DNA from 3 places in the Acetoanaerobium sticklandii genome. Region 2 is predicted to be linked to each of the others. Evidence: riboswitches for the same ligand, from Rfam matches in the RefSeq annotation. Region 2 holds a riboswitch; each other region holds the start of a gene.
The links. Region 2 has a riboswitch for cobalamin ahead of CLOST_RS05130 (cobyrinic acid a,c-diamide synthase CobB). Riboswitches for the same ligand answer to the same signal wherever they lie in the genome.

Region 1 (3,286 bases), 1.1 Mb from region 2:
AGAGCCAAAATGAAGAACTGCATGATTTATACGAGCAGATATACAACTCTGAGGAGGAACTAAAAAAACTGGTTTATTTCGATTCTCTGACTAAGCTTCCAAACAGAATTGCTCTTACAAATGATATACAAGAGCATGTGAAACAACAGGAAGCTATAACTGCAGCACTTATGATTATTGACATTGATAATTTTAAATATATTAATGACACCTTAGGCCATCATTTTGGAGATGAATTTTTAATTGAAATTGCAAAAATATTCTTAAACTTATCTAGTCAGGCTATACGTGTGTATAGAATTGGTGGAGATGAATTTGCATTTTTAGTAACGGCATCGACGCAGCAGATTGAAATAGCAGCACAAGAAATAATGAATTGCGTTCACAAGCCTATATTCATGGACAAGATAAAAATTCATACCACACTGAGTATGGGAATTGCGGTATATCCTTTTGCTGGAAAAACAGTTCAGCAACTACTGAAAAACGCTGATATTGCAATGTATGAAGCGAAGCAGAGAGGCAAAGAGCGCTACGTATTTTTTGATGATGTGATGAATTACAGAATTATAGAAAAAACTAAAATAGAGCACAACCTTCAATTTGCGCTTGATAATAAGGAGTTTATGCTATATTTCCAACCTCAGTATAAAACTTCTAATGACAAAATATCTGGATTTGAAGCTTTGATTAGATGGAAAAGCAGAGAACTAGGGATGGTGCCTCCGAATGATTTTATTAAAATTGCTGAGGAGAGCCAAAAAATAGTAGCTATAGGTAAATGGGTGTTTGTGAACTCTTGCGATTTTGCATCTAAACTTATTAGAAGAGGATATAAAGATATAAAAGTCTCTGTAAATATATCTATAGTCCAATTAATCCAAGATGATTTCACAGATTTTATTTTAGCTACTATAGAAAGTAAAAATCTAGATTTTAAGCTTATAGAATTAGAAATCACTGAAACTGTACTTATACGTTCAGTTCAAGAAGCATACACAAAGCTTGAGGCTTTAAGAAGTAAAGGAGTTTCCATATCTCTTGATGATTTTGGAACAGGGTATTCATCACTTAGCTATTTGCAAAACCTTCCTATAACAACGCTTAAGATGGATAGAGCATTTGTTGAGGATATAACGAAAAATACAATAACTGAGAATCTCGCAAGCTTTATTATATCTATGGCTCACAAGCTGGATTTAGAAGTAATAGCTGAGGGAGTTGAAACCAAGCTTCAACTAGATATTCTTAAAAAATATAATTGCGATAAAGTCCAAGGCTATTATTATTCAAAACCTGTGCCAGAGGAGCAAGCTTTTTTACTGTTAGAAAGTAAGGGTGTTGACAGAAATTTACAAGATGGATATAATTAATATAGAAAACTTAATAACTATGATACATGGTTTAATCGAAAGATTGATTAAAAGAGAAGTTGGGTGAAATTCCCACGCGGTCCCGCCGCTGTAAGAGAGTAGTTTTTACTTATTAATCCACTGATTCAACGGAGAATTGGGAAGGAAAGTAAAAATGATAATCCTCAAGCCAGAATACCTGCCTGTATTATTAGCCAGAAACTCTACGAGAGATAGAGAGGTTAAAGCAAAGTGCTCATGTTTGTATATGAATCCTAAGCTCCTCTTATCTTCGTAAGAGGAGTTTTTTAATCCTCCCAATTAATCGGCTCTTCGTTACGCTCATTTCAAGAGCCGGTTACCCTTTTATGCCCCTAACATTGCGGAGTAATAGCAGCTTTTAACTGCATTATTTCCAAAATGCTCAAACTTCCTTTAAAAAATAAAGGGAGTTTTTTTTCGATTATGTGGTAAACTTATTTAATAATAGTTTTTTGGAGGTAAGGGTATGATATTGTTAGGTGAAAGGCAAATATTAAAGGTAGTTAGGTTTGCTACTATTGGAGCATATTTAGGAGATGAGGATGATCAAGTACTTCTTCCTAAAAAATATGTCCCAAGCACACTGTGCATTGACGATGAAATTGACGTATTTATATATAGAGATTCCAAGGATAGACTAGTAGCAACAACTGAAAAACCAAAGCTAACGCTAGGAACTATAGCTTTGCTTAAGGTGTCTCAAATAACGGATATAGGGGCATTTATGGATTGGGGTTTAGAAAAAGATTTGCTTTTACCATTTAGAGAGCAGACAATAAAGGTTGAAGAAGGAAATGAGTACATGGTAGGGCTTTATATTGATAAGAGCGATAGATTATGTGCTACTATGCACACCTATGAGATATTATCAGGAGAGTCTCCTTACAATGTAGATGATATGGTTGAAGGTATGATTTACAGTATAAAAAAAGATGTAGGTATTTTTGTAGCTATCGATAGAAGATATCACGGTATGCTTCCAATCAGTGAAGCTCTTCGTATATATAAACGAGGAGATATGATTAAGGCTAGAGTAGTAGAAAAGGATGAAGAAGGCAAGCTGAAGCTTAGTCTTAGATTAAAGCCTCTTGAGCAGATAGATAAGGATTCTTATACAATATTGAAGGAAATAGAAAAACAAGGCGGGTTTTTAGCACTTAATGACAGCTCAGAGCCTGATGAAATCAGAAAGCAGCTCAGCATGAGCAAAAAATCTTTCAAAAAAGGTCTTGGCAGACTTCTTAGAGAAGAAAAGGTTGAACTAAGGGAAGATGGAATATCTTTAAAAAAGCTTTAAGCTAAAAATTTAGGGTAAAAAATGGTTAAAGGGGGAGTGTCTATGAAAGCAAAAGATATAATGACTCCAAATGTTATTACTGTTTCAAAGTCTGATTCAGTTGAAAAAGCCATTAAGCTATTGTTAGAGCATAATATAACAGGACTTCCAGTTGTAGATGAAGCAAATCATGTTATAGGCATAATAACTGAAGGCGATTTAATGTATCGGGGAGGAGAAATAAAGCCTCCTAGATATTTGGCTATTTTTGACAGCTATATTTTTATTGACAATCCTAGTAAATTTGAGAAGCAATTAAAGAAAATGACAGGGATGTTTGTAGAGGATGTAATGACTACCCCAGTTATAGTAATTGAAGCAGAACAAAGCGTACCAGATGCAGCCAACCTTATGACAAAGCATAAGGTAAATAGGCTCCCTGTTATAGAAGAAGGAAAATTAGTTGGAATTATAAGTAGGAGAGACATTATAAAAAGCTATGCCTCAATGGCATAGCTTTTTTCGTTTATGTATGATTTAATTGTTCCTTTGTATACTAGCTCTAGAGATTTGATTTGAAGCAAGTCACATGGTTTTATTAGGCCAAAAGCTTTTT
Region 2 (3,286 bases):
GTCATTTTTATACCCAACCATAGAATCAAGTGTATTTATAGCTTTGTACGCCATAGCAAGAGGCGCTCCACCAATTGCTGCGTAAAACAGTGGCGAAAGAAATCCATCTACTGTATTTTCAGCCACAGTTTCTACTACCGCTCTAATTATCTCCTTGAATTCTAGATTTGTAGTATCTCTGCCTACTATATAAGAAAGTGCTAGCCTAGATTTTTCTATATCGCCAGTTTCCAAAGCTTTATATATCTTTACGGCTTCATCTTTAAGGCACTTAACGGAAAAAGTAGTGTAAAGTATAAAGCCTTCTATTAATACACCTACAGACTCATTTATTCCAAAAGATAGCTTTACAAGTGAGAATGTAATTGCATAAGTTAAAGCAACTGTAGTTAGCATTAGAATAAATCCAGCTAATTTGAGCTGAGATGGAGATTTAAAGCTCCTTCTTAGGCTGGCTTCCATAAAATTTATGTATTTTCCTATAAATCTAGTCGGATGTGGAAAGCTGTAGGGATCTCCAAATATCAAATCTAGTATAAAAGCTATTAGGATGCTATAAATTAGATTCACTGTATTCCTCCAAAGCTGAGCAAAATTTATATATAAGATTGTAGTCTGAAGCAAAATGAGTATGAAGATAGGTTCCAAATGTATTTTTGTACCTATATCCTCCTGCCCAGGTTTTTATACTATAATCTGACAATTCTTTTTCCATACTATATACAGGCTCTAAATCTGTTATAAATTCTGAATGGTGAAATTCATGCCCTCTTACTATTTGCCCTTTTTCTCCTATTATGGTTGGCTCATTAAGTTTTCCTTGGCAGTATCCGAATCTTTGGAGCTTTGCGCTCATCTTACTGTATCCAGATAGAATTCCAGTCATATCAAATTTGTCGCCATCACTATCTATCAGATAATCTCCTAAATACATAAGTCCGCCGCATTCTCCATAAATAGGCATGTTATTATTAGAAGCCTCTTTAATACTAGCTCTCATTTTAGTGTTATTAGATAGCTCTCTAGCAAAAACCTCCGGATATCCTCCTCCAAAATATATTCCATCACATTTTGGAAGCTCTCTGTCACTTATCGGGCTAAAATATTCTAGCTTTATACCTGCAAGCTTAAATATATTAAGCGTATCTGGATAATAAAAGTTGAAAGCTTTATCGAAAGCAACAGCTAGCGTTAGGTTCTTATCACTTCTTTTTATTGCTCTCTTAGACTCCCAAGTTGATTTTGCTTTGCTTATTTTTATAATTTCATCTAAATCCAAATATGTAGCAACCAAGTCTGCCATTGTCTGCAATTTTTGCTCTGAATCATCCAGCTCTGATTGCATCACTAGTCCAAGATGTCTAGATGGTAATGATATATCTGAATTTTTAGGTATCCTACCTAATACTTTCACATTTACATTTTTCTCTATTGCCTGCTTTAATATGTCATAGTGATTCTCGCTAGAAACATTGTTTAAAATTACTCCCACTATATCGAGGTCTTTATCAAACTCAACGAAGCCTTTTACTAAAGCAGCCGCTGAACCTGCCATAGCCCTTGCATCTATTACTAAAATAACAGGGCAATTTAAAATTTTTGCCATAGACGCACTAGAACAGTAATCACTGTCTGATTGATAGCCATCATATACGCCCATTACTCCTTCTATTATTGATATATCCGATGTCTTTGCATAGGCTGCAAAAATATTTCTTATTTCATCTTTTGGAAGTATGAATTCGTCTATATTATGTGAATCTAATCCAGAGGCCTGTTTATGGTAGCTTGTATCAATATAATCTGGTCCTACTTTATATGGCTGAACTTTTAGACCTTTATCCTTAAGCGCACGCATCAATCCACTTGTGATTGTAGTTTTTCCTGCTCCACTATGAGTTGCAGCTATCATAATCCTATCCATAATTTCCTCCCAATTTCACAAAATTTCAATCTATTAGAGCAATATAAATCGCTCATATCTCATGTATGTTCTGCTATATTTACAATAAAAAAACCAGACCTAAGGCCTGGTTCAACATTATATCTTTACTTAATTTTCATTTACTAATTAATGCTATATCTAAGTAAATTAAATTTAAAACTAGATATGTGTGAATCCTTCCTCCCCGAAAGTATCATGCATGTACAGGCAGGTCTCCTGGCTAAGAATCAACCTCTTTCGTACCTTCCCACTTTTAAAAAAAGCAGTGGCATCAACGAAATCGTCATCTTTTACAGTAGCGGGGGCTGCAGAGGAATACCTCATTTCCCTATTAAGCTATCTAGCACCTGAACATCGTATTATTTTATTTACTCATTTATAATACCATAAAGAAAAACTAGAATCAATCATATAATGAATTTTTATAAGCTTAGATACAAGTTATTGCAATGGATTTGCATTAAACCTCTGCTAAATCGATGCCAAAAATTCTGAAAACCTGCTCTCTTTTGATTCAGCATAATCATATATTACTGGATAAGGAAAAACAAATTCGTTTACTAAGCTTAAGCCACCTATAGTTTCTAAAACCTTAAATCCAACTTTATACGTTTTAGAATCAAGTGCTGCAAAGACAAGCTCGCTTTCTGTCGTAAAAAAAACAGCCTCTAAATCGTCGCTTATATTATATTCTTCTTCCTTAACATGGTCATTATGAGGCTTAAACTTTGTGTACATATCCCCTTTGTCAAAAGGCACTTTGTATAAGGTTGGATATGCCTTTTTTAAATTATGCACTAGCTCTTCATCTTGAATTTTATAGTGAGCTATATACTCAGGTCTACTTATCTCTTTTCTAACACTTTCACTGTCAACTAGCTGTTTTTCTCCTGCTAATATGGACCTAAGCTTAAATGGATTTTCATCTATTATAGTAAATCCGAGCTTAAGCTTATAGTAGCCTGTAGCATCTTCAATTATCGCATTTGAGTAGTATCTATTATCATTCATTTTGCTAACAGTATTTTTTAAAAGCACGGCTCCCTTTGAGGATACCTCAGGATAAAGAGGTTTTTTTTCAGACGAAAAATATCTTAGAGCTTTGCTATCTTTAGCTACTAGTCTCATAGTCATATAATTAATAAACTCTATAGGCTCCGATATAGCTACGCAGGTTTTGAAAAAAAGTTTTTCTTCGTCCACAGTAGTATCTCTTTTTAATAAATATTCATATTCTAAAAAATCTCCTGGAAAAGACAGCGAGCTTTTAATATTAATTCTTGCATATTCATACAGTAAGTTAAGCGCTTCTTTTTTTGTTATTCTTATTATACTAGAGCC
Region 3 (3,286 bases), 830 kb from region 2:
TTATCTGGACCAATAAGCAATCTTATAGTGTGAGGAACAATAAGACCCACAAACCCAATTATACCACTTACTGAAACTGCCGAAGCAACTATCATAGATGATATAAAAAGCAAAATTTTTTTTACTCTTTCAACCTCTACTCCCAAGCTATTTGCTGAGTCTTCTCCAAGTAACATTATATTTAAATCTCTTGAAAAAATTCCTATTCCTATAGTTCCTAAAACTACAATAGGAACTAAGATGTAAACTTGATTCCAGCTTGCTGCAGAAACACTCCCCATAAGCCAAAATACTATTTTTTCAATCTGCGCATGATTGAAGAGCATTAATAGCGATATTGCTGCTGAGAATAGATAATTTATTGATATACCTGCAAGAAGCAAGGTACTTGCAGGTATTTTCGTTCCAGTTTTTGCTATGAGGTATACAAGACTTACTGTAAGAATAGCCCCTATAAACGCAAAGAAAGTAACACCTCCTATGCCAATCGCTCCTATACCTAAACCAAAAATCATAGCAATAGCAGCTCCTAGTGCCGCTCCTGATGATATTCCAAGCACGTAGGGGTCCGCCATTGGATTTTTGAACATACCCTGAAATGCCGCTCCTGATACTGACAATCCCATTCCCACAAAAGCTGCTAATATTATTCTAGGAAGTCTTATCTGCCAAATAATAGTTATTTGATTTCTTTTAATATCATCAAGCGAGATTAAATCATCCACAAGAGGCAGCTTTGACAATAGAATTCTCACTGCTTTATCTATAGAAATATCTGCTACTCCAATCATACTAGATATAACTATCCCTAACATCAACACTATTGTCAAAATTATAAACATTAATTTGTAGAATGATTTTTTCTCTGTAAAGCTCATAGCCTTCCTCATTTCGTCATTATTAGAATTTGTCAGGATGAAGTATTTTTGCTAATGCTTCTAATCCATCAGCAAGTCTAGGTCCTTGTCTGTCTAGCATATTATTATCAATTTCAAATAATTTGCCCTCTTTAACTGCTGTTAGCTCATTATATCCATTTGCTGATTTTATTCCTGCTTTTGCTTCAAAGTATTTTGAGCAAATCACTATATCTGGATCTTTTTCTACAAGTGCCTCCAGATTATATTTCCATCCTGTTGCATCATTTGCTATGTTTTCTCCACCAGCCATATCAATAATCTGAGAAATAAATGTCTCTCCTGTTGCTGTATAGTCTCCGCCTTCTCCATAAGAAACTACGTAATATGCCTTTGGTTTAGGCTGATTTTCAACTGCCTCCTTAACTTTCTTTACCTTTGCTTGCATATCCGCTACTACGGCATTTGCATTTTCATCTGCATTTAATAGCCTTCCTGTTTTTAAGATTGTGTCATATACCCCTTCAAAGCTCTCCTCTCCATATAGAACTGCTACCGTAAGTCCTGAATCTTCTAATTTTTTTAAGACATCTAGATCAAAATGAGTAGATGCAATTATTAAATCAGGGTTAAGCTCCAATATTTTTTCTATGTTAGGCTCTCTTAAGCTCCCTATTGATTCCTTTTCTAAAACCGGCTCAGGATAATCACAATAATCCGTCCTTGCTACTAATTTAGCTTCCATACCAAGCGCATAAATAGTCTCTGTGATATTTGGAGCTATGGATATTATCCTTTGAGGTTCATTTTCTATAGTGACTTTTCTTCCCATAGAATCAGTAATTTCAAGTGGGTAGCCCTTAGAAGCTGTATTCGTTTGTATATTTTCCTGCTCTTCAGTCTGGACTGGTGCCTGACAACCTGTAAAGCTTAACAAAGCTATCATAAATAAAATCAATGTCCTTACTAAGGTTTTTTTATTAAATGTCATTTTTATATCCCCTTCGTAAATATAATTATTAAATCTGCTTGTATCCTTGCATAAAAATACACTTACCCTTAAAGGAAAGTGTCGACATAAATACTTCAATCCTCCCTCCGAAGATAGTAATAATAAGATAAGGCAGGTTTCCTGGCTCATGGTTCATCCTAATCTTCGGCCTTCTCAGTTTCCCAATGGCTTAATCGAATTTCGTTCCCATATACAGTAGCGGGGGCTGCAGTGGAATTTAACCACTTTCCCTTTTAACCCATCAAGGGCACCATATCTTTTATAATTTTTTTAAACTTATAATTTTTATTATATCAGTTTTATTCAAAAACAACAAATTTGCTTTTTAAATAAGATCTCAAAAAAATAACCTAATTTTTAGCTATTGAAACTAGAAATTAGGTTATTTTTTGATTATTATTTTTTATTTTCTTAAATCATCTAATATTTGAGTCTTTTCTTTAGTTTTCTCATCCTTGAGCTTAATAATTCTCGCAGGCGAACCAGCAACAACCACATTTTCTGGGACATCTTCAGTAACTACAGCTCCAGCAGCAACTACACTGTTATTTCCAATTACTACACCCTCTAGCACTACTGCATTTGCTCCAACTAAAACGTCATCTCCCACGATAACTGGTGTTTTACTAGGTGGTTCTAGTACACCAGCAATGACCGCTCCCGCTCCTATATGAGATCTTTTTCCTATTGTTCCTCTAGCTCCAACTACAGCATTCATATCTATCATTGTTTCATCGCCAATTTCTGCTCCAATATTTATTACTGCTCCCATCATTATAACGGCATTTTTTCCTATAGATACTCTGTCTCTAATTACTGCACCTGGCTCAATTCTCGCATCAAATTTTGTATAGTCTGACATAGGAATAGCGGAATTTCTTCTATCATTTTCTATATAATAAAACTCGATTTGGTTTTTATTTAGCTCCAAAAATTTATTTATTTCATCAGCTTCTCCAAATAAAATTCTCGATTTTCCTTCTCCAAAAACCATTAATTCATTAATGGCTTCATAATTTAGGTCTCCCTTAACATATAGCTTTACCGGAGTGGTTTTCTTAGCTTCCTTTATAAATCTAGCAATTTCATATGCATCTGTTAGTTTAGTTTCGTTAGTCATAATGTTTTTTATGATAAATTAATTATCATAATCTCCTTTTTATTATTTACGTAATTTATGGTCTACGTATAAAACCATATATTTTTGTTTTTAATTTTTAAATTTCAAACATATCTTGCATGCAGTACATTCCTTTTTCTTTCATATAAAGCCATTTTGCAGCATCAATAGCTCCATCTGCAAACAAATCCTTAGAAAGTGCCGTGTGCTTTATCTCAATTATATCACTGCTTCCTGCAAATATAACTTCATGTTCACCAAAGATATTTCCTCCTCTAACTGCATGTATCCCTATTT

Region 1: another riboswitch for cobalamin. It lies ahead of CLOST_RS10405 (CvfB family protein); the one in region 2 lies ahead of CLOST_RS05130 (cobyrinic acid a,c-diamide synthase CobB).
Region 3: another riboswitch for cobalamin. It lies ahead of CLOST_RS09240 (ABC transporter substrate-binding protein); the one in region 2 lies ahead of CLOST_RS05130 (cobyrinic acid a,c-diamide synthase CobB).

What each region holds. Positions count from the first base shown of each region.
Region 1 is NC_014614.1:2,195,574-2,198,859, reverse strand. It holds gene CLOST_RS10410 (ABC transporter substrate binding protein) at 1-1,373, shown strand, start outside; cobalamin riboswitch at 1,383-1,573, shown strand; gene CLOST_RS10405 (CvfB family protein) at 1,861-2,691, shown strand; gene CLOST_RS10400 (CBS domain-containing protein) at 2,734-3,186, shown strand; gene CLOST_RS10395 (hypothetical protein) at 3,168-3,286, opposite strand, start outside.
Region 2 is NC_014614.1:1,124,652-1,127,937, reverse strand. It holds gene cbiB (adenosylcobinamide-phosphate synthase CbiB) at 1-570, opposite strand, end outside; gene CLOST_RS05130 (cobyrinic acid a,c-diamide synthase CobB) at 554-1,924, opposite strand; cobalamin riboswitch at 2,135-2,311, opposite strand; gene CLOST_RS05125 (hypothetical protein) at 2,417-3,286, opposite strand, start outside.
Region 3 is NC_014614.1:1,951,406-1,954,691, forward strand. It holds gene CLOST_RS09235 (FecCD family ABC transporter permease) at 1-878, opposite strand, end outside; gene CLOST_RS09240 (ABC transporter substrate-binding protein) at 901-1,848, opposite strand; cobalamin riboswitch at 1,963-2,139, opposite strand; gene dapD (2,3,4,5-tetrahydropyridine-2,6-dicarboxylate N-acetyltransferase) at 2,273-2,989, opposite strand; gene dapB (4-hydroxy-tetrahydrodipicolinate reductase) at 3,087-3,286, opposite strand, start outside.